3 regions of the Dermacoccus barathri genome follow, and region 2 is predicted to be linked to each of the others. Evidence: riboswitches for the same ligand, from Rfam matches in the RefSeq annotation. Region 2 holds a riboswitch; each other region holds the start of a gene.
The links. A riboswitch is a leader RNA that binds a small molecule or an ion and turns the genes downstream of it on or off. The one in region 2 is predicted to bind S-adenosylmethionine.

Region 1 (6,475 bases), on a different contig from region 2:
GCGCCCGCGAAGATCACACCGAAGATGATCCAAAGCGTGCCCGGCAGGTAACCCATCTGCGCGGCGAGCACGGGGCCGACGAGCGGGCCGGCGCCGGCGATGGCGGCGAAGTGGTGACCGAACAGCACGCGCCGGTCGGTGGGCAGGAAATCCTGGCCGTTCTCGAACTGCTCGGCCGGGGTGGCGAGATCGTCGCGCGGACGGATGACCTTGTACTGGATGAGGCGGCTGTACAGCATGTAGCCGATGACGTAGCTGCCGACGGCAGCCATGACGAACCAGATCGAGTTGACGTGCTCGCCGCGGACGAACGCAACCATCGTCCAACCGATGGCGGCGATGACGGCCGCGACGGCGATGACGATCTTCTGACGTCCCGTGATCTGGCGGGGTAGGTCGACCGCGACCGGGGGCGTGTTCCCGTCGCGCTCGGGGGTTTTGGTGCTCGACGCGGGCACGGAGACCTCCCTTTTCGTGTGAGTGTGAGCAGGGCCACGTTATGCGGTGTCGGGTAGGTCACAGGGCTTTGACAACGCACGCGCAGGTCACGCCTTCATCACGAATGTGGACGAACGTCACGCAGTGGGGCCGGTGGGGCGCGGTCCGTCGCCGAACCAGTAGCGACGGCTGTCTTCGCGGACGTCCTCGAGCCGGCCCCCGCAGGACTCGATGACGGCGCGCGAGGCGCCGTTCGTCTGCGCGCAGCAGACGAGCACGGGGGCGATGTCGAGCGCGGCGGCTTCGGCGAGCCCGAGCTTCAGAGCCTCCTTCGCGATGCCGCGTCCGCGAGCGGCTGGCCGCACGGAGTAGCCGATGTGGCCGCCGAGTTCGTAGAGGAACTCGTTGAGCGCGTGACGCAGGGCGAGGTGACCGACGAGGGCGCCGTCGTCGACGATCCAGAAGTAGGAGCAGTGGACGAGGCCAGTGTGCGGCGGCCACATCGTGTTGCCTTGGCGGGCGCAGTCTTCGACGTAGGCGGCAAAGCCGTCGGAGGTGATGTCGACGTCGGTGCCCGCGAAGAAGCCCGAGCCGTCCATGCCGCCCGCGCACACCCAGTGGTCGCCGCGCGAGTCGGTGGTGGCGTCGCGGAACTCGCGCAGCATGGCCGACCAGTCGTCGTAGCGCGCGGCGTCGGGGGCGATGAGTTCGATCATGTCGGTCATCTCATCACCCCCGACCGTGGGGCGTCGATCAGTTTTCGGTGCGCTTAGTGGGCGCGCAGGCCGTCGACGCCGCGGGGCTCGTCGCCGCGCACGGTGACGCGGTGCATGACGCGGGTGTTCGTGTAGTCGCGGTTGGCGTAGTGGGAGGTGGCGCGGTTGTCCCAGATGCCGACGTCGCCGGGCGCCCAGCGGTGACGGATCGTGTGCTCGGGCTGCGTGAGGTGGGCGTAGAGGGCGTCGAGGATGGCACGCGATTCGGCTTCGGAGACGCCGCTGACGTGGGAGGTGAAGCCGGGGTTGACGAAGAGGCCGCGGCGGCCGGTCTCGGGGTGGACGCGGACGACGGGGTGCTCGACGGCGGGCAGTTCGGTGACGATCTCGCCCTCCCACTCGTGGCCGCCGTTCTTCTTGAGGAAGGCACCCCACTCGCGGTTGCCGTCGTGGACGGCGAGCAGCTGGTCGGCGAGCGCCTTGAGGGGTGCGGAGAGGGAGTCGTAGGCGGCCTGGCTGTCGGCCCAGGACGTGTCGCCGCCGTAGGGCGGGAGCGTCACGGCGCGGAGGATGCTGATGGACGGCGGCCGCTTCATGAAGGTGACGTCGGTGTGCCAGACGTCGGAGAAGGAGAACTCGGGGTCGCTCGAGTCGATGTTGTAGATCTCGCTGCGCTCGTGGTTGCCGGCGACGGGGTGGCCGGGCGTCAGGTCGCCGAGGAGGTTGCCGAGGCGTACCTGGGCGTCGTCGTCGAAGCCGTGCTGATCGCGGAAGAAGAGCACCTTGTGGGCGAGCAGGGCGCGGCGGATGTCGAAGGCCGCGATCTCGTCGATGGACGCCAGGTCGATGCCGTGGATGACGGCGCCCAGGGCCGGGCCGAGGCGCTCGATGCGCAGTCCGGGCGTCGTGGCGGGAGCGTGGGTAGCGAGAAGTGTCATGACAACCTCTTTGTTCGTTGCGCTTGCGCAGACGCCGGGCGGCGACGCGCCAGGTCGTTACTCGGGGCACCCCACCGCAGCGGAGGGTTGCCGTCCGGCCAGCCGAGACTTGTCGCCGGAACTCGTGACCCGCCCATAACGTAAGCGCATCCTTTGTGGAACGAACAGTTATTGGTTGGCGAGTGTCCGCATCGCGGGACTCCGCAGCGGGGACACATCCGCTCCCCTCCCTGTTCCGATTAGCTGAGCGGCTGGTGTATTTCAGGGTCGCGGCGTGACCGAAACGGATAATTTCGGACATGACAACTCACAATGTCCCGTCACCGCTCCTGGTCGAAGGCGCCATCCTGGCGCCCGTGGACGTCGAGGACGCAACCAAACGAGTGTGGGCGTACTGCACGCACCCGCTCAGCGGATGGACGATCTACGACCTCGCGGCGATTACAGCTCGCAATGAAGGGCACTTCGAAGAGGTACGCACCTGGGACTTGCTGTTGTCGGCGTTGATGAATGCACGCCCTAGTGTCGGTGCGGTCACGGCATTCACGGTTGAGCGGCGGACCGAGATCGCGGCACGTGTCGCCTTGGTACCGGATTCTAAGGACCTGACCGAGTTCTCCGATGCCGAACTGGACGCGCTCACGGAGCTGAGCGCCTTCGGATTCCACGGGGCGCGCACTCCCACCATTACGAAACTTGCCGCCCTATATCGGCCACATGCCGCAACGATCCTCGATAGCTACCTCGCGACGGCGTTCGGTGTCGGCCAATACGGGTTCTCCTACGGGGCTACGCAACGCGCCGAGACACGGCGGCGGAGGAACATCCACCACGCGCTCCCCGGCCTGCGATCGACACTTCGTGATCGCGCCGGTTGGATGGGGGCCCTGCGTGATGCCACGCACGAGATCCCCGGTATCTCGCAGACATCAGACGTCCGCCTACTCGACATCGTCCTGTGGACTACACAGGACGATCTGCGTGAGTCACGAAAGTCGGAGGCTGCCAGCGACAAAGAACGGGCGCGATGGGTGACGAGGGAGCCTGGCCCCGCAATCCCACTCGACGCCGTACGCCCGGTAGCGGTGCCTGGCACGTGACTCATCGCAACCTCCGGTGAGCGGCCAGGTACACAGCAGCTGCATCGCGCTAGGCGATGTTTCCTTGGAAACGCGGCACCCGTGCCGCGGTCCCCGCTCAACATCGACGGTGGGGTTAGGCGTTCCAGTGCGAGCCGAGCGGGTAGCCGCCGTTGTCGCCGTTCTCCGTCGTCTTCGTCGCGAGCACCTGGTGCAGGTGCAGCCAGCCCTCCTCGAACGCCAGGCGCGAACCGGCCATGTAGATGCCCCACACGCGCGCCGTCGGCAGGCCGGCCTCGCCGACGCAGAACTCCCAGTTCGCCTCGAGGTTGCGGCACCACGCGGCCAGCGTGTGCGCGTACGACAGGCGCAGGTTCTCGTCGTGCTGCACCTCGAACCCGGCGTCGTGGCACTCCGCGATGAGGCGCCCCGGCGAGGCCAGTTCACCGTCGGGGAACACGTAGCGGTCCGTGAACGGCTCCGGGCGCGCCGACGCCGTGTCGTCACGACGCGTGATGCAGTGGTTGAGCAGGCGCCCGCCGTCACGCAGCTTCGAGTGCAGGAACGTGAAGTAGTCGTGGTAGTTCTTCACGCCGATGTGCTCCGTCAGGCCGATCGAGCTCACCTTGTCGAAGCCCGTCTCCGTCACGTCGCGGTAGTCGCTGTGGCGAATCTCGACGAGGTGCTCCAGGCCCGCCTCGCGCACAGCACGCTGACCCCACTCCGCCTGCTCGCGGCTCAGCGTCACACCGAGCACACTCACGCCACGCTCGCGCGCGGCGTGGATCGCCATGCCGCCCCAGCCGCAGCCGACGTCGAGCAACCGATCGCCCGGCTGGAGGTCGAGCTTGTCCGCGACGAGCGCGAACTTGCGCTCCTGCGCCTCCTCCAGCGAATCCGTCGCCGCGTCGTAGACGGCGCACGTGTACGCCATCGACGGGCCGAGCACCTTCTCGTAGAACGCGTTCGAGACGTCGTAGTGGTAGCTGATCGAATCGGCCGCCCGCGACATCGGGTTCACCTTCGCGAGGTGACGCTTCCAGCGCGGCTGGCTCTCGATCTCCGGCAACGGCGGGTGCTTGAGCGCCTTCGTCCCCAGCGCCTTGACGATCGGCGCGAGCACCGACGCCGCGTCACGCTTGCCCAGATCCTTCACGCGCAGATCGCGCTTGATGAGGCTGAACACCTCGTACGGGTCGCCCTCGGAGAAGCCCGTCCCCGTCAGCGTTCCCGTGAGGTACGCGCGAGCGAGCCCCAGGTCGCCGGGCGCTGTGAGGAGGTAACGCAGCCCCTCCTCGTTCTCGATCCGCAGCTGAATCGCAGCGTCCTTCGGCCCGACGTCGGTGCCGTCGTACGCGGTGAGGCGCATCGGCAGCGGCTCCTCGAGCACCGCGGTGACGGCCTGCTGAACGAGGGGTGCGCCGGTCGGCGTGGTCATGCGTGAGTCCTTACCTTGTCTGCGAATTCGGGCAGTCGGCCCGAGGGGTCGTACATCGACTTCATACGGCGGTATTCGGCTGCGCCGTAGAGGTCTTCGAAGGTCTGAGCGTCGTAGTAGACGTCGGAGTACAGCGACTTGTGACCGCCTATCGTGGGCAGCACGGCCTCGATGTCGCGGTTGACGTCGCCGTCCGCGCGGCCGGGCTCGATGGCCACCGTGCCCCAGAACCCGACATTGACGTAGGTGCGGTTCGGCTCGAGCCGGTACAGCGGCCACGCCTGATCGCCGCGCAACCGCAGCGGGCAGACCCACACCGGCGTCATGCCGACGTGCTCGTCGAACCACGGCATGAAGTTCACGAGTTCCTCGAGCGGCACCTCGACGTCCTGGACGACGCGCTCACGCGGTAGCTCGCCGCGCATCGAGTCGATCTTCGCGGCCACGCCGTAGCGGTTCTCGAAGCCGACAATGCGGTGGAATACGTCGCTGCGGCGGTACTTGCTCGGCCACAGCCGGCGGACCGTCGGGTTCTGCACACCGAACGCGTTGGAGCACCAGAACCAGTCCGTGTCCCAGCGCCAGATGTAGTCGTGCGCCGTGAGGGTGTCGCGGTCCAGCTCTTCGAGGCTGCGGTAGAAGATGCGCTGACCGGTGTAATCGCTCGGGTGGCGGCGAACGTTGGGGAAGAAGTTCGCGAGGACGAGGTAGCACTCGCCCGGCGAGACGATCATGCCGTCGAGGCCGTCGACGCGCTCGCCCTCCCACACCTCGTCCGCGACGATGCGCTCGATCGCCTCCGTCATCGCCCGGGCGGAGTCGAAGCGCACGTTGCGGGTCTCGACGAGGTCGCCGATCGGCGCGAGTTCGATGCGCAGGCGCGTCGCATAGCCGAGGCTGCCGTAGCTGTTCGGGAAGGCCCGGAAGAGGTCGGCGTGCTCGTTCGTCGGCGTCGCCGAGACGATCGTGCCCTCCCCCGTGAACACGTCCATCTCAAGGACGGATTCGTGCGGCAGCCCGTTGCGGAACGACGTCGACTCGATGCCCAGGCCCGTCACCGCACCGCCGAGCGTGATGGTGCGCAGCTGCGGCACGACGAACGGCATGAGGCCGTGCTGAAGCGTGACGTCGACGAGGTTCTCGTACGTGCACATGCCCTGGACGTCGGCGGTGCGCGCTTCGGCGTCGATGCTGATGACGCCGGCGAGGCCCTCGACGTCGAGCCCGCGGGTGGCGCGCTCGCGCGGACGGAAGAGGTTCGAGGTCTTCTTCGCGAGGCGCACCGTCTCGTCCGGGCCGAGCGCGGCGAAGGACTCTCGCAGGCGCGAAACAGCCCGCTCGTGAGCCTCGACTCCGACCGGACGCGCGGTCTGAGAATTTCTATTGAACATCGATGTACCTCACGTTCTGACGCTACACCCGGCCCCAGATTATCCGCGACCTCCCGCGGATGAGACGGTGCTCACGCCCTGGGGTGTCTACCCGAACAGGGCTTCGCTCCACGCGTTGCGGAACATCCCGTCGGGGTCGAGACCGCGCGCCTCGGCATCCACCTCCGGCAGCGCCGGGAAGAGTTCGAGCATCCGCTCGCGCGACGTGGCGTAGAGCTTGCCCCAGTGCGGGCGCGCGTCGAACGGCTCGAGCGCAGCCTCCAACCGAGGCAGGAAGCGCATGACGGCGTCCGGGTCGCGGTGCCACGTGATGTGCACCGCGACGACGTCCGCGCCGCGCATCGGGCTGAGCGACAGGTGGTCACCGGCGACGGCGCGAATCTCCATCGAGTGCGCCAGCGTGGCGAAGACGTCGGCGAACTGCGGCAGCGCTGACAGTGCGGCACGGGCGTGCTCGCGCGGCACGAGGTACTCC
Region 2 (6,475 bases):
AGGAGGCCTGGTCGGCCAAGCGCATCGGCCTGCTCGCGGAGGGCTACGAGGTGGCCCACCTGCACCTGCACGTGTGGCCGACGCAGTCGCCTGCGGACTTCGACCCGCACGACGTCGTTCACGGCCAGGACCAGCAGATCCTCGCAGCCAACGCGCAGAAGCTGCGCGAGAGCCTGCGTAGCGCCGGCCACGGCGAGCACGTCGTGGACGCGGCCGCGAACTGAACGTCCCGCGAGTCGGTTGTTCGCCCGCAGCGATGCGGGAATCTTCCGTGTGACGGGGACGTTGCAACGGGCACATCGAATCGAAGGAGAGGCCAGTGCTCGACCCGGCTCAGCTGTTTCGTCTGGAGACGGACACGACCTCGCACGACCTGCGTGCGAGCACGATGGTCGTCGCCCTCGGCGGCTTCATCGATGCGGGCTTCGCTCAGAAGCTCATGTCCCAGCACATCCTCGGCACCCTCGAGCACACGGTCGTCGCGTCGTTCGACCTCGACCAGCTGCTCGACTACCGCGGCCGTCGTCCGGTCATGACGTTCGACCGCGACCGCTTCAGCGAGTACGACGACCCGTCGCTCGTGCTCTACCGCGTCATCGACGCCGAGGGCACGCCGTTTCTCCTGCTCACCGGCCCCGAGCCCGACTACCAGTGGGAGCGCGTCGCCGAGGCCACGCGCATCCTCGCCTCGATGTTCGGCGTCAGCCTCATGGTGAGCGCGCACGGCATCCCGATGGCGGTGCCGCACACGCGTCCCATCGGCTTCACGCGCTACGCCTCGAACCAGCGCTACCTCACCGAGAACGAGCCGCTGTTCGGCAACGTCCAGATCCCGGCCAGCGCCGAGGGGCTGCTCCACATTCGTCTCGCCGAGGCCGGCATCGACACGGCCGGATTCGCCGTCCACGTGCCGCACTACCTGGTGCAGGTCGAGTACGGCGACGCCGCCATCGCGGCTCTCGAGTGCGTCACCGGGCTCACCGGACTCGCGATTCCGGCGCAGGAGCTGGCCGCCATCGCCGGGTTGCACCGGGCCGACATCGCCAAGCAGGTCGGGGAGAACGACGAGGTCACCGAGGTGGTCTCCGGCCTCGAGCAGCAGTACGACACGTTCACCGAGGGCCGCCGGCGCCGGTCGTTGCTCGCGGCTGAGATGAACGAACTGCCCAGCGCCGACGAGATCGGCGAGGAACTCGAGCAGTTCCTGCGTTCGGGCAGCGACGAGAACGAGGACACGCCCGGCGGCGAGCGTGGCGCCGCTCGCCACGCCGACGACTCGGACGACTCCGACGGATCGCCGAATCGCCCCCAGGCCGACTGACGAGGCCCGCGTTCGCGGTACCGGTTGCCCAGCCATCGGTGCGCTGCAAGGATCAGCCCATGTTCGGATTCGGTAAAGACAAAGACGACAAGCAAATTGAGCCGGCTCAGGGCTCGAACGGCACCTTCGATCGCGCCGCCAACTCCCTGGCCCAGCACCTCATCTCCACCGGCATCGACGGCGTCGCCACCTTCGACTCCGCGGCGAAGGTGGCCGACGAGGCGTTGAAGAAGAACGGTTCACGCGAAGCCGCGGTCGACGCCATCGTGCGTTCACACACGAAGCTCGCGGGTGCGAACGGGTTCGTCACCAACCTCGGTGGCTTCATCACGATGCCCGTGGCCCTGCCCGCCAACATCGTCGGCTTCTACACCGTTGCCACGCGCATGGTGGCCTCCATCGCGTACCTGTACGGCCACAACCTGCGCGACGAGTCGGTCCGTTCGGCCATCCTGCTCGACCTCATCGGCGCCGATGCCACGCAGGTTCTCAAGGGCATGGGTGCGTTCAGCGGCGGTGTCGCGACGAACGTTGCGACCCGTCGTCTTCCCCCGGCGGCGCTCGCGGTCGTCAACAAGTCCGTCGCGTTCCGCCTGGGCACGCAGGTCGGGCGCAAGTTCCTCTCGCGCATCCCGCGCGTCATCCCGGTTGCGGGTGGCTTCATCGGTGCGGGGCTCGACGTCATGCTCCTGCGCAAGATCGCCGACGCGGCGCGCAACGACTTCATCGCGGCCGTGCCGCCCACGGCCTGACGCTCCGCCGATCGTGACGACGCCGGCGCCCGCGGAATGCACCGCGTGGCGTCGGCGTTGACGCTTTGTTCACCTGAACGCTCGTCAACCGGAGGCACTTCGATGGCACGTCCCACCTCGCTCGGTCGCCGCGTCACCCGACTCGCTGGCCTGAAATCCCTCGCTGCTGCAGTGACGGCGGCGTCCGCCGCCGGAGGTCCCTCGCTCACGACCCGCCTCAGCGCACTTCCGCGCCTGGCTCGCGCTGTGCGCTCCGGTTCGTACCGGGGCGTGAGCACCGCGCAGCTCGCGCTGCTCACGGCTGCTGCGGCCTACGTCGCCTCGCCGGTCGATCTGCTGCCCGAGGCGCTCCTGGGAGTCGTGGGTCTTGCGGACGACGCCGCCGTCCTCACGTGGCTGGCGAGCTCGCTCGTGCACGTCACCGACGACTTCCTCGACTGGGAGAAGCGCACAGGTGTGACGCTGGCGGGGGAGCGCGTGCGCTGAGGACGCCCTTGTCCACAGGCGCCAGCGCCTCGCACTGGTCGTGAGAAGTGTGGTCATGGCTTCGTGAAGCCATGACCACACTTCATCTCTCGGGCATGGGCCCGCTGCTCGCCCTCATGCCGTACGAGTTCGGCTTCGCTCCGACGGCGTCCCTCGTCGTCACGTTCATGGACGGCGGGCGAGTTGCGGGGGCTGCCCGCTTCGACGAAGCCGTCGTCACCCCGGAGCACGTTCACCACGTGCGCGATCGCGTCGTCGAGGCGTCGAATCGTCTCGGCACGAGTGGCGTCGTCGTCACGGCCTACCAGTGCAGTCCCGGCGTCGATCTCGACCTGGTCACGCGGGCTCTCGCACCGGCCGTCGAGGTGGAGCACGCCCTCGTCGTGGCCCCTGACGTCTGGTGGGCAACGACGTGCACCAAAGGCTGTTGTGACGGTGCACTGGCCCCAGTGCCGACTGCCGCCGATGTGCCCTCCCTCGCATCGGCCCTCGAGGGACGCCTCGAACCGGCGTTATCGCGTGATGAAGCCGTGGCCGCCCTCCGCGCGGTTTCGCCACTGGCCCAACGGGCCGTCGCCGACCTGCTCGTCGGGCTACCGGGCGAGACCGGCCGGGTGCGCGCGGCCTGGCGTGAGGTGGCCTCAGGCTCCGGGCACCCCCACAGCACTCGCGAGCGTGAGGCTCTGGCGCTCGTCGTCGACGCCATGCCCGATCCACTCCTGCGCGACGAGATGGTGTGGAGCGTCGTGCCCGAACTGGCCGCGGGAGCCCGTACCACGCGGCAGTGCTGGTCCGAGCCGGTGAGTTCGCAGCGCCTGTTGGAGATCCTCGTCGCCGTGCCCGAGCCGGCGCGAGCCCATTGGCTGTGTCTCGTGGCGCTCGCGCGCTGGCGGGAAGGGGAGCGGCCCAGCGCTGTGCTCGCCGCCGCCGAGGCCCAGGAACGGGGCGCGCGCCTACCTCTCGTCGACCTCGTCGTGAGGATGACCTCCTCCGGCATGGCGTACGAGGACTTCCTGCGGCCGGCGAGGCCGAATCGTGCGGCGCGGCGCCGTCGCTGACGTCGTGGCGACGAGGCGAGAGAGTGCGGGCAGCCACCGGGCCGGCGCTTCACATCGTGGACATCAGCAGGGGCCTTCCTGGCGCCTTCGCTGCACTCGCCCTAGTCTCGGAGCGTCAAGAGTCTCAGTCACACAAGCCCCGGCTGACTGAGCGGCAACCCTCCACCGCGGTGGGGTGCCCCGGGTGACGACAGGGCCGTGAACGCTGCGGCAAGCGCGGACTCGCCAGTCGCTTCGGCGAGTCCTTCGAGGAGGACACATGGCGAGCTCTCATTCAGCGCACGTCGCACCGGCCGCTACGCGTCCTGTGCAGGCGCCGAGTGGGTTCAACGCGCAGGCACGAGCCGTCGCTCTGGGAGACGTCGTTCTCGAAAGTGGCCGCACGCTGCCGGACGTCGTCATGACCTACGAGTGCTGGGGCGAGTTGAACGACGACGCGTCGAACGTCGTCCTCGTCGAGCACGCGCTCACGGGTGATTCGCACGTCGTCGGCGATACTGGCGACGGGCAGCCCACCCCGGGTTGGTGGCCAGGAATCATCGGCCCCGGCGCAGCACTCGACACCGACGAGTACTTCGTCCTCGCCATCAACGTTCTCGGTGGATGCCGTGGCAGTACCGGCCCCATCTCGCTCGCTCCGGACGGCGAGCCCTGGGGCGGACGTTTCCCGCAGGTGACCGTCCGAGACCAGGTCCGCGCCGAAGCGGCGTGCCTCGAAGCGCTCGGTGTGCGACGCCTGCACGCCGTCATCGGAGGCTCCTTCGGGGGGATGCGCACGGCCGAGTGGGTCGCGGGGTTCCCGGACCGCGTCGAGCGGGCATTGGTCGTGGCGAGCAGTGGCTGCGCGACCGCGGACCAGATTGCCTGGGGTCACACCCAGGTCGTCGCCATCACGTCCGACCCGGAATTCCGCGACGGCGACTACCTGCGTCACGGCACGTTTCCCACGAACGGCCTCGCGTTGGCCCGCCAGATCGCTCACGCCTCGTATCGCAGCGCAAGCGAGTTCGAGGCACGGTTCGGCGCCGAGCCCCAGCCAGGTGAGGACCCGCTCGAGGGCGGTCGCTTCAGCGTCGAGGGCTACCTCGACCACCACGGGGCCAAACTCGCGCGACGCTTCGACCCGCTGGCCTACGTGCGCCTGACGCAGGCCATGGCGACCCACGACATCGGGCGAGGACGCGGCGGGCTCGACGCGGTGCTGGAGGCGTACGAAGGAGAACTCCTCGTGGCCGCAGTCGACTCCGATCGACTCTTTCCCGTGAGCGCATCGACGCGGATGGTGCGCGCCTACGGTCGCGGACGACTGCGCATGATCCACTCGCCCTACGGCCACGACGGATTCCTCATCGAGGCCGACCAGATCGCGTCGCTCGTGCAGGAACTCGTCCAGCGTCCGTTGCGCGGAACACCGCGGCTCGTGCGCGGCGTCGCTTGAGTGGCCCACCGCAGGGGCCTCGGGTAGCGTGACGGCAGATTCCGAATTTCGCGAGTGAGGTCGCCATGTCCGTCATCGTCAGTTTCGCGCCCGGCCCCGAGGGCGAAGCCGCCCTCGCCGAGGCAGCTCGCCAGTCGAAGGATCTGGGTCGCCCGCTCATCGTGGTGTGCACGGTGCCCTCGGACGAGGCCCGCACCGCGGCCCGCAAGGCGGCCGAGGAGTACACGGGCGCACAGGTCGTCGATGTGCAGGACGGCGCCGACGCCGTGGAATCCATCCTCGAGGAGATTTCCCGCGTGCAGCCCGCCCTGCTCGTCATCGGGCTACGCAGGCGCACCCCTGTCGGCAAGTTGATCCTGGGCACGAGTGCGCAGCGCTTGTTGCTCGACGCCCCGTGCCCCGTGCTCGCCGTCAAGCCCTGAGGCTCCCGAACGCCCTTCAGTTGCTGAGATGGCGGCCGATGCGGGGCAGGGAATGAACGTCAATCGAAGCTCGTTGAACCCCGTGATTCTGCGGTTTCGTCCGTCGAGTTTTATAATGGGTGAAGAAGCGGTCACCACCCGGAGCGCCAAGCGCGGGGTTTCGTGATCGCACTCCTCGTTCCGGTGTCGCTTCGATCGTCGCTGCCCTGCGGCCGACGACGGCGACGCATTACTTTCGGAAGGTAGTTGGTGACGACAGTGTCGAAGACCACGCAGCCCCCCGCACTTCCCGCGGATGTCGACCACCCGGCTCTGGCAGCTCTGTTCGAATCGGGTCGTGAGACGGGCTCGGTGGACAGCGTCGCATTGAAGGACGCGATCGAAGAGGCACAGGTGTCGTCCGCCAAGCAGAAGTCCGTGTTGAAGGCGCTGGCCGCCGAGAACATCGAGGTCGTCCTCGACCAGGCCCACGCCGAGCAGGCCGTGGCCACCACAGCCGGACGTCGTAAGACGGCCGCGAAGAAGACGACGGCCAAGAAGGCCACCGCGAAGTCCGCTGCGGCCAAGACCACTGCGGCCAAGAAGACCACCGCCAAGAAGGCGACGGCGAAGACCGCGACCGCGAAGGTTGCGGCTGTCGAGGAGTCGAGCGAGGCGGACGAGACCGCCAACGAGGCTCCCGCCAAGAAGACGACGGCCAAGAAGGCTGCCGCGAAGAAGACCACGGCCAAGAAGGCTGCCGCCAAGACGGCCACGGCCAAGACCGCGACGGCGAAGACCGCGACGGCGAAGAAGGCTGCTGCGAAGAAGGCAGGTAAGGCCGCCGACGAGCCCGAGGTCGACGAGGTCGAGCCGGTCGACATCGCGGCCGAAACCGGTGACGATGTCGAGACGCCCGAGCAGGCCTCCGACAGCAAGGCCGGCGACACCTCCGAGCCGGAGGACGAGAAGGGCGGCTTCGTCCTGCGTCAGGGCGACGAGGACGACGCTCCTGCTCA
Region 3 (6,475 bases), 210 kb from region 2:
GGTCGTCCAGGGCCGCGGCGTCGAGTTCCGGGCGGACCCGGGCGTAGTTCGAGCGCATCCGCTCGACGTCCTTGCCGCCGCGACGGTGAAGGACGTCCGCGATCCTCTCGAAGAGCACGTACGCAGCCGGCTCGGGCAGGGCGCGCACGGCACGCCATCCGGCCTTGAAGGCGAGGACGGTGGCGGCGTCCTGCGCTCGCTTGCGGGAGGGAGCGGGCCGAGCCATCAGTTCGCGAGAGCCTTGCCGAGCGCCTGGCGACGCACCATGAGCATGCGCTGCAGCACGGTGATGAACGAGGCCACCGCGAGCAGGGCGAGCACGATCGTCAGGACGATGTACGGCAGGTCGAACAGGCCCGTGAGGCCGGTGGTGACGAGAACCGCAACAAGACGGTCGGCTCGTTCCGCGATGCCGACGTTCGCCTCCATACCGAGCCCCTCGGCGCGAGCCTTGGCGTACGAGACGACGGAACCGAGCACGAGACAGGCGAGCGCGAGGCACGCCATGAGGAAGTTGTCGCCCTGGCCGGCGAAGTAGAGCACGAGACCACCGAAGATGGCGGCGTCACCGACACGGTCGAGCGTGGAGTCGAGGTAAGCGCCCCACACCGACGAGCGACCCGACAGGCGGGCCATGTTGCCGTCGAGCATGTCGGAGAAGACGAAGGCCGTGATGAACAGGGTGCCGACGAGGAACTCGCCGCGCGGGTAGAACCACAGCGCGCCGAACGAGACACCAAGCGTGCCCACGATCGTGACGACGTCAGGGCTGATGCCGAGGCGCAGGAGCAGCTGCGCCAGGGGGCGGAAGATCGCGGAGAAGAAGGCGCGCGCGTACTTGTTCAGCATGGTGACTCAACTGTAGCGGTTCGATACGTCGAGCCGAGGTGCGCGCCGCGCCGGACGAGTCACATCTCACCCCGCGTTCACGAGTCGCGCGCCCCGCGAGGTCGAGGCCGTCAGTCGGTTGGCCAGGACGCCGCGATGCGCTGACGGCTGTCCTCGAGAAGCACCGGGAGAGCCTTCGTCTGACCGACGATCGGCATGAAGTTCATGTCGCCACCCCAGCGGGGCACGATGTGCTGATGCAGGTGCGCAGCCACGCCGGCGCCCGCGACATCGCCCTGGTTCATGCCGAGGTTGAAACCGGCCGGGTTCGACGCCGCCTTCAGAGCGCGAATGCCCTGCTTCGTCAGCTTCGTGAACTCCTCGGTCTCGGCGTCCGTGAGGTCGATGTAGTGCGGCACGTGACGGTAGGGGCACACGAGCAGGTGGCCCGGGTTGTACGGGAAGAGGTTCATCACGACGAAGCAGTGCTCACCGCGGTGCACGATGAGGCCCTCGGCGTCGTCCTTGCCCGGCGCCGCGCAGAACGGACAGCCGTCGCCGGCGTCCCTCGAGGGGCGGTCGGCCTCGATGTAGGCCATGCGATGAGGCGTCCACAGTCGGCCGAAACCGTCGGGCTCCCCCGCGAAGTCGTGCTCGGACTCGGCGTGCTCGGGAGTGAAGTCCTCGTTCTGCGTGACCATGCGCCCCATCCTAGGGAAACCCGCGCGCCGGGTCAGACCGGAGCGATCTCGGCGAGTTTCTCCACGAGCCGCTCGTCGCTCGCAGCGCCCGCGTGGGCCAGGCCGCCCACGCGCTCTGCCACTTTCTGTGCGACGTCTGCGGCATCACCTTCGCCCACGACGGCGACGGCGCTCGCGAGTCCGCCGAGGCCGCTTGCGGCGTCCTCGAGGTCGAGCCAGTCGTCGTCGGTGAGTTCCGCTGTCACACCCGCCCACACGACGCCCGCGGCCATGACGCCACGTTCGGCCAGCGATCCGACGCTCTCGCGCGGCAGCGAGCCGTCCTCACCGAGGTAGAGCACGACGGCGTTCGCCGCCGGCTTCGACGGGCAGGCGATGCAGCGCTCGCGCTGGTCGAGGGCCCAGATGATGTCGCTCATCGCTGCTCCTTCGTGGCCGCGAACGGTGCGTCGCGGTGCATGTGTCGCTCCTCCGGGGCACCGAATCCGAGACGCTCGTACAACGGGCGCGCCTTCGGACGCGTGTTGAGCAGCATCCGCTCGACGCCGCGCGCGTCCGCCCAGGCGTCGACGGTGCGGAGCATGCGTTCGCCGAGTCCCGCGCCACGTTCGTCGGGCACGACGAAGACGAACGCGACGTACAACCACGGCTTGGCGCCGCGCGCGAGCGTCGGCATCCGGTGGACGAGGGCGCACTGCACGATGCCGACGACGGTGCCGTCGGAACGGGTGGCGATCCACGTGGGTACCTCGTCGAAGGCCGAGAGGAAGTCGTCCGCGTACTCGGTCACGAAACCGGCCCGCTTCGGGTGCCCCTCCTCGAGGTCCGAGCGCAACCGAAGCGCTGCACAGGCGAAGGCGTCGTCACGCCTGGCCCGGGCGATGGTGATCGTCATGGCGCCAGTCAACCACGGCTTGACCCTTCGGCAAACGCCCCGCGCCGCACGGCAAACCACGATGTGAGACACGAGTCCCGCCCCTCGATACCGCCCGGGATATCCTCGGACCAGGTCACGAGCGCCAGCGTCAAACCCCGGTTTGCTGGCCGGCAACCCTCCCACCGCGGCGGGGTGCTCCGGGTGACGACCTGGCCCGGCGTCGGATACGCCCGGGCAAGCGCGGAAGCAGAGCTTCCGGCGCACCCCGCGTGCGAGGTTCGCGCACGGGTAGCGACCTTTCGAGGAGTTGTCATGAGCGCTCAGGACTGGGCTTTCGAGACCAAGCAGATCCACGCCGGCCAGGTGCCGGACGGGGACACCGGATCGCGCGCGCTGCCGATCTACCAGACGACCTCGTTCGTCTTCGACTCCGCCGAGACGGCGGCCAACCGCTTCGGCCTGTCCGACCTCGGCCCCATCTACACCCGGATCGGCAACCCGACGTCGCAGGCCGTCGAGGAGCGCATCGCGGCGCTCGAGGGTGGCGTCGGCGCCCTGCTGCTGGCCTCCGGCCAGGCCGCGACGACGTTCGCCATCCTCAACGTCGCGCAGGCAGGCGACCACGTCGTCGCGTCGGCCGCTCTCTACGGCGGTACGTACAACCTGCTCAAGTACACTCTCAAGCGTCTCGGTGTGGAGACCACCTTCGTCGAGGACATCGGTGACCTCGACGCGTGGAAGAGCGCCATCCGCCCGAACACCAAGCTGCTGTTCGGCGAGACGCTGAGCAACCCCGACCAGAAGGTCCTCGACGTCGCGGGTGTTGCCGGTGTCGCCCACGACGCCGGCCTGCCACTGTTCGTCGACAACACCGTCGCGACGCCGTACCTGCTGCGCCCGATCGAGCACGGCGCGGACGTCGTCATCCACTCGGCGACGAAGTACCTCGGCGGCCACGGCACGTCGATCGCCGGCGTGCTCGTGGACGCCGGAACGTTCGACTACGCCAAGGAGCCGGAGAAGTTCCCGCAGTTCAACGAGCCGAGCGAGAGCTACCACGGTCTCGTTTTCGCCCGCGATCTCGGCGTCGGTTCGGCGCTCGGCGCGAACCTCGCGTTCATCCTCAAGGCACGCGTCGAACTGCTGCGCGACCTCGGCTCCGCCGTGTCGCCGTTCAACGCGTTCCTCATCGCCCAGGGCCTCGAGACGCTGTCGCTGCGCGTCGAGCGTCACGTGGAGAACGCGAAGAAGGTTGTCGCCTACCTGAGCGAGCACGCGCAGGTCGAAAAGGTCTTCTACGCCTCGAAGGACGACAGCCCGTACAAGGAGCTGGCCGACCGCTACCTGCCCACCGGTTCCGGTGCAGTGTTCTCCTTCGAGATCGCCGGCGGCATCGACGCGGGCAAGGCGTTCGTCGACGCCCTCGAGCTGCACTCGCACGTGGCCAACATCGGTGACGTCCGCTCGCTCGCCATCCACCCGGCGACGACGACGCACAGCCAGGGCAGTGACGACGACCGCCGCGGCGCCGGCGTCACGCCCGGCCTCGTGCGCCTGTCGGTCGGCATCGAGAACGCGAACGACATCATCGCCGACCTCGACAAGGGCTTCGCAGCCGCGAAGGCTGCCTCCGCCTGATCGCCCGCACCGCGGAGACTACGACGAAGCCACCACCCCAAATCGGGGCGGCGGCTTCGTCGTATGTGGATCAGGCCTCGGCAGGTGCCTCGGCCGCCGTGGGCGACGTGTTGTTGCGCGAGGCGATGTACGCGGCGATCTCGGCCACGGCCTCGTCGACCGGCACGCCGTTCTTCTGCGAGCCGTCGCGGTAACGGAAGCTCACGGCTCCGTTGTCGCGGTCCTCCTCGCCGGCGATGAGGATGAACGGCGCTTTCGACTTCGAGGCGTTGCGGATCTTCTTCGGGAAGCGGTCGTCGCTCGTGTCGATCTCGACGCGTACGCCGGCCCGACGCAGCTTCTCGCCCACCTCGCCGAGGTAGTCGTAGTACTCCTCCGCGACCGGAACCCCGAGCACCTGAACCGGTGCGAGCCACGCCGGGAACTGCCCCGCGTAGTGCTCGACGAGCACACCAAGGAAGCGCTCGATCGAACCGAACTTCGCCGAGTGGATCATGACCGGCTGCTGACGCGTGCCGTCCTGAGTCTGGAACTCGAGGCCGAAGCGCTCGGGCATGTTGAAGTCGTACTGGATCGTCGACATCTGCCACGTACGGCCGATGGCGTCACGTGCCTGCACGGAGATCTTCGGGCCGTAGAAGGCTGCGCCGCCCGGGTCGGGCACGAGCTCGAGGCCCGAGGCGTTCGCGACGTCGGCGAGCACCTGCGTCGCGACCTCCCACTGCTCGTCGGTGCCGATGAACTTGTCCTTCTTGTCGCCGGCCTCGTCACGCGTCGACAGCTCGAGGTAGAAGTCGTTCAGCCCGAAGTCACGCAGCAGCCCGAGGATGAAGTCGAGCAGGTGCTTGATCTCGCCCGGCGCCTGCTCCGGCGTCACGTAGGAGTGGGAGTCGTCCTGGGTGATCATGCGCACGCGCGTGAGGCCCGAGAGAACGCCGGACTTCTCGTCGCGGTAGACCGTGCCGAACTCGAAGAAGCGCAGCGGCAGCTCACGGTAGGAGCGTCCGCGCGAACGGAAGATCTCGTTGTGCATCGGGCAGTTCATCGCCTTGAGGCGGTACTTCTGCCCGTCGAGGTCCAGCGGCGGGAACATGCCGTCGGCGTAGTAGGGCAGGTGACCCGAGGTGTAGAAGAGGTCTTCCTTCGACACGTGCGGCGTGCCGACGTAGCTGAAGCCCTCTTCGATGTGGCGACGGCGGACGTAGTCCTCCATCTCGCGCTTGATGATGCCGCCCTTGGGGTGGAACACGGGCAGGCCGGGGCCGATGTTCTCGGGGAAGCTGAACAGATCCATCTCCGCGCCGAGCTTGCGGTGGTCGCGCTTCTCGGCCTCGGCGAGGCGCTCGAGGTAGGCCTTGAGCTCGTCCTTCGTGGGCCACGCGGTGCCGTAGACGCGCTGCAGCTGCGGGTTCTTCTCGCTGCCGCGCCAGTAGGCCGCAGCCGAACGCATCAGCTTGAACGCGTTGCCGAGCACCTTCGTCGACGGCACGTGCGGGCCGCGGCACAGATCGCCCCAGGCGACGCTGCCGTCACGACGCACGTTGTCGTAGATCGTCAGTTCGCCGCCGCCGACCTCGGCCTCGGCGCCCTCGGCAGCATCGGCCGCGTTGCCCTTGAGACCGATGAGCTCGCACTTGTACGGCTCGTCCTTGAGCTCCTCGAGGCCCTCGGCGTCGGTGATGACGCGACGACAGAAGGTCTGGCCCTCGTTGACGATCTTGAGCATCGCCTTCTCGAGCTTCTTAAGGTCGTCGGGGGTGAACGCCTCGGCGACGTCGAAGTCGTAGTAGAACCCGTCGGTGATGGGCGGACCGATGCCGAGCTTGGCGTCGGGCTTGGCCTGCTGCACGGCCTGGGCGAGCACGTGTGCGGCAGAGTGACGCAGCACGGCGAGGCCCTCGGGCTCCTGTGCCGTGACGGGCTCGACGACGGCGCCGGCCGGCACCTCGCGGTGCAGATCCCACAGGTCGCCGTCGACCCGCATGACGAGGACGGCCTTGTCGTCGCCGAACAGGTCCGTGCCCGTCGTCCCGACCTCCACCTCGCGCTGGTCACCGGCGACGGTCAGGGTGATCTGTTCGGACACGGGAGGTCTCCTTGGAAGTCGGGATGGGGGCGCACCTGCGCCGACCCGATGCAAGGTTACCGGCTCCCGGAAGTGCCGGGCGAGCCGGTTTGCCGCGCGATCAGAGGCTGTTGACGATGACGGCGGCGAGGCCGCTCGCCACGAGGACCAGGACGACGAGGACCGCGACGAGGAACGTCGACATCCCGCCGCCGCTCGGCGCAGGTGCGGGACGCGGCGCCGCTCTGGCGCTGGCGACACGTGCCGGGGACGCCTGATGCGCGCGCGGCGGGGCACTGGGTCGGGCCGGCGCCGGTGCGGGGCGTCCGGAGCCGCCGGCCGCAGCACGACGGCGTTCCTTCTTGA

Region 1: linked by a shared signal. The riboswitch ahead of IM689_RS02610 (TauD/TfdA dioxygenase family protein) and the one ahead of metX (homoserine O-acetyltransferase MetX) in region 2 are both predicted to bind S-adenosylmethionine.
Region 3: linked by a shared signal. The riboswitch ahead of IM689_RS08385 (bifunctional o-acetylhomoserine/o-acetylserine sulfhydrylase) and the one ahead of metX (homoserine O-acetyltransferase MetX) in region 2 are both predicted to bind S-adenosylmethionine.

The regions. Positions count from the first base shown of each region.
Region 1 covers NZ_JADCTK010000001.1:543,085-549,559, forward strand. The annotation lists gene IM689_RS02600 (carbon starvation CstA family protein) at 1-458, opposite strand, end outside; gene IM689_RS02605 (GNAT family N-acetyltransferase) at 576-1,163, opposite strand; gene IM689_RS02610 (TauD/TfdA dioxygenase family protein) at 1,208-2,092, opposite strand; SAM riboswitch class IV at 2,107-2,222, opposite strand; gene IM689_RS02615 (DUF6308 family protein) at 2,392-3,192, shown strand; gene IM689_RS02620 (SAM-dependent methyltransferase) at 3,308-4,609, opposite strand; gene IM689_RS02625 (FAD-binding oxidoreductase) at 4,606-6,000, opposite strand; gene IM689_RS02630 (FAD-binding protein) at 6,088-6,475, opposite strand, start outside.
Region 2 covers NZ_JADCTK010000004.1:263,373-269,847, reverse strand. The annotation lists gene IM689_RS09330 (HIT family protein) at 1-224, shown strand, start outside; gene IM689_RS09325 (PAC2 family protein) at 320-1,321, shown strand; gene IM689_RS09320 (EcsC family protein) at 1,381-2,073, shown strand; gene IM689_RS09315 (YkvA family protein) at 2,176-2,559, shown strand; gene IM689_RS09310 (DUF4192 family protein) at 2,631-3,617, shown strand; SAM riboswitch class IV at 3,731-3,840, shown strand; gene metX (homoserine O-acetyltransferase MetX) at 3,877-5,055, shown strand; gene IM689_RS09300 (universal stress protein) at 5,121-5,477, shown strand; gene IM689_RS09295 (RNA polymerase sigma factor) at 5,736-6,475, shown strand, end outside.
Region 3 covers NZ_JADCTK010000004.1:56,335-62,809, forward strand. The annotation lists gene IM689_RS08360 (phosphatidylinositol mannoside acyltransferase) at 1-226, opposite strand, end outside; gene pgsA (phosphatidylinositol phosphate synthase) at 226-849, opposite strand; gene IM689_RS08370 (HIT family protein) at 960-1,529, opposite strand; gene IM689_RS08375 (hypothetical protein) at 1,562-1,948, opposite strand; gene IM689_RS08380 (GNAT family N-acetyltransferase) at 1,945-2,424, opposite strand; SAM riboswitch class IV at 2,538-2,653, shown strand; gene IM689_RS08385 (bifunctional o-acetylhomoserine/o-acetylserine sulfhydrylase) at 2,719-4,044, shown strand; gene thrS (threonine--tRNA ligase) at 4,115-6,130, opposite strand; gene IM689_RS08395 (serine/threonine-protein kinase) at 6,231-6,475, opposite strand, start outside.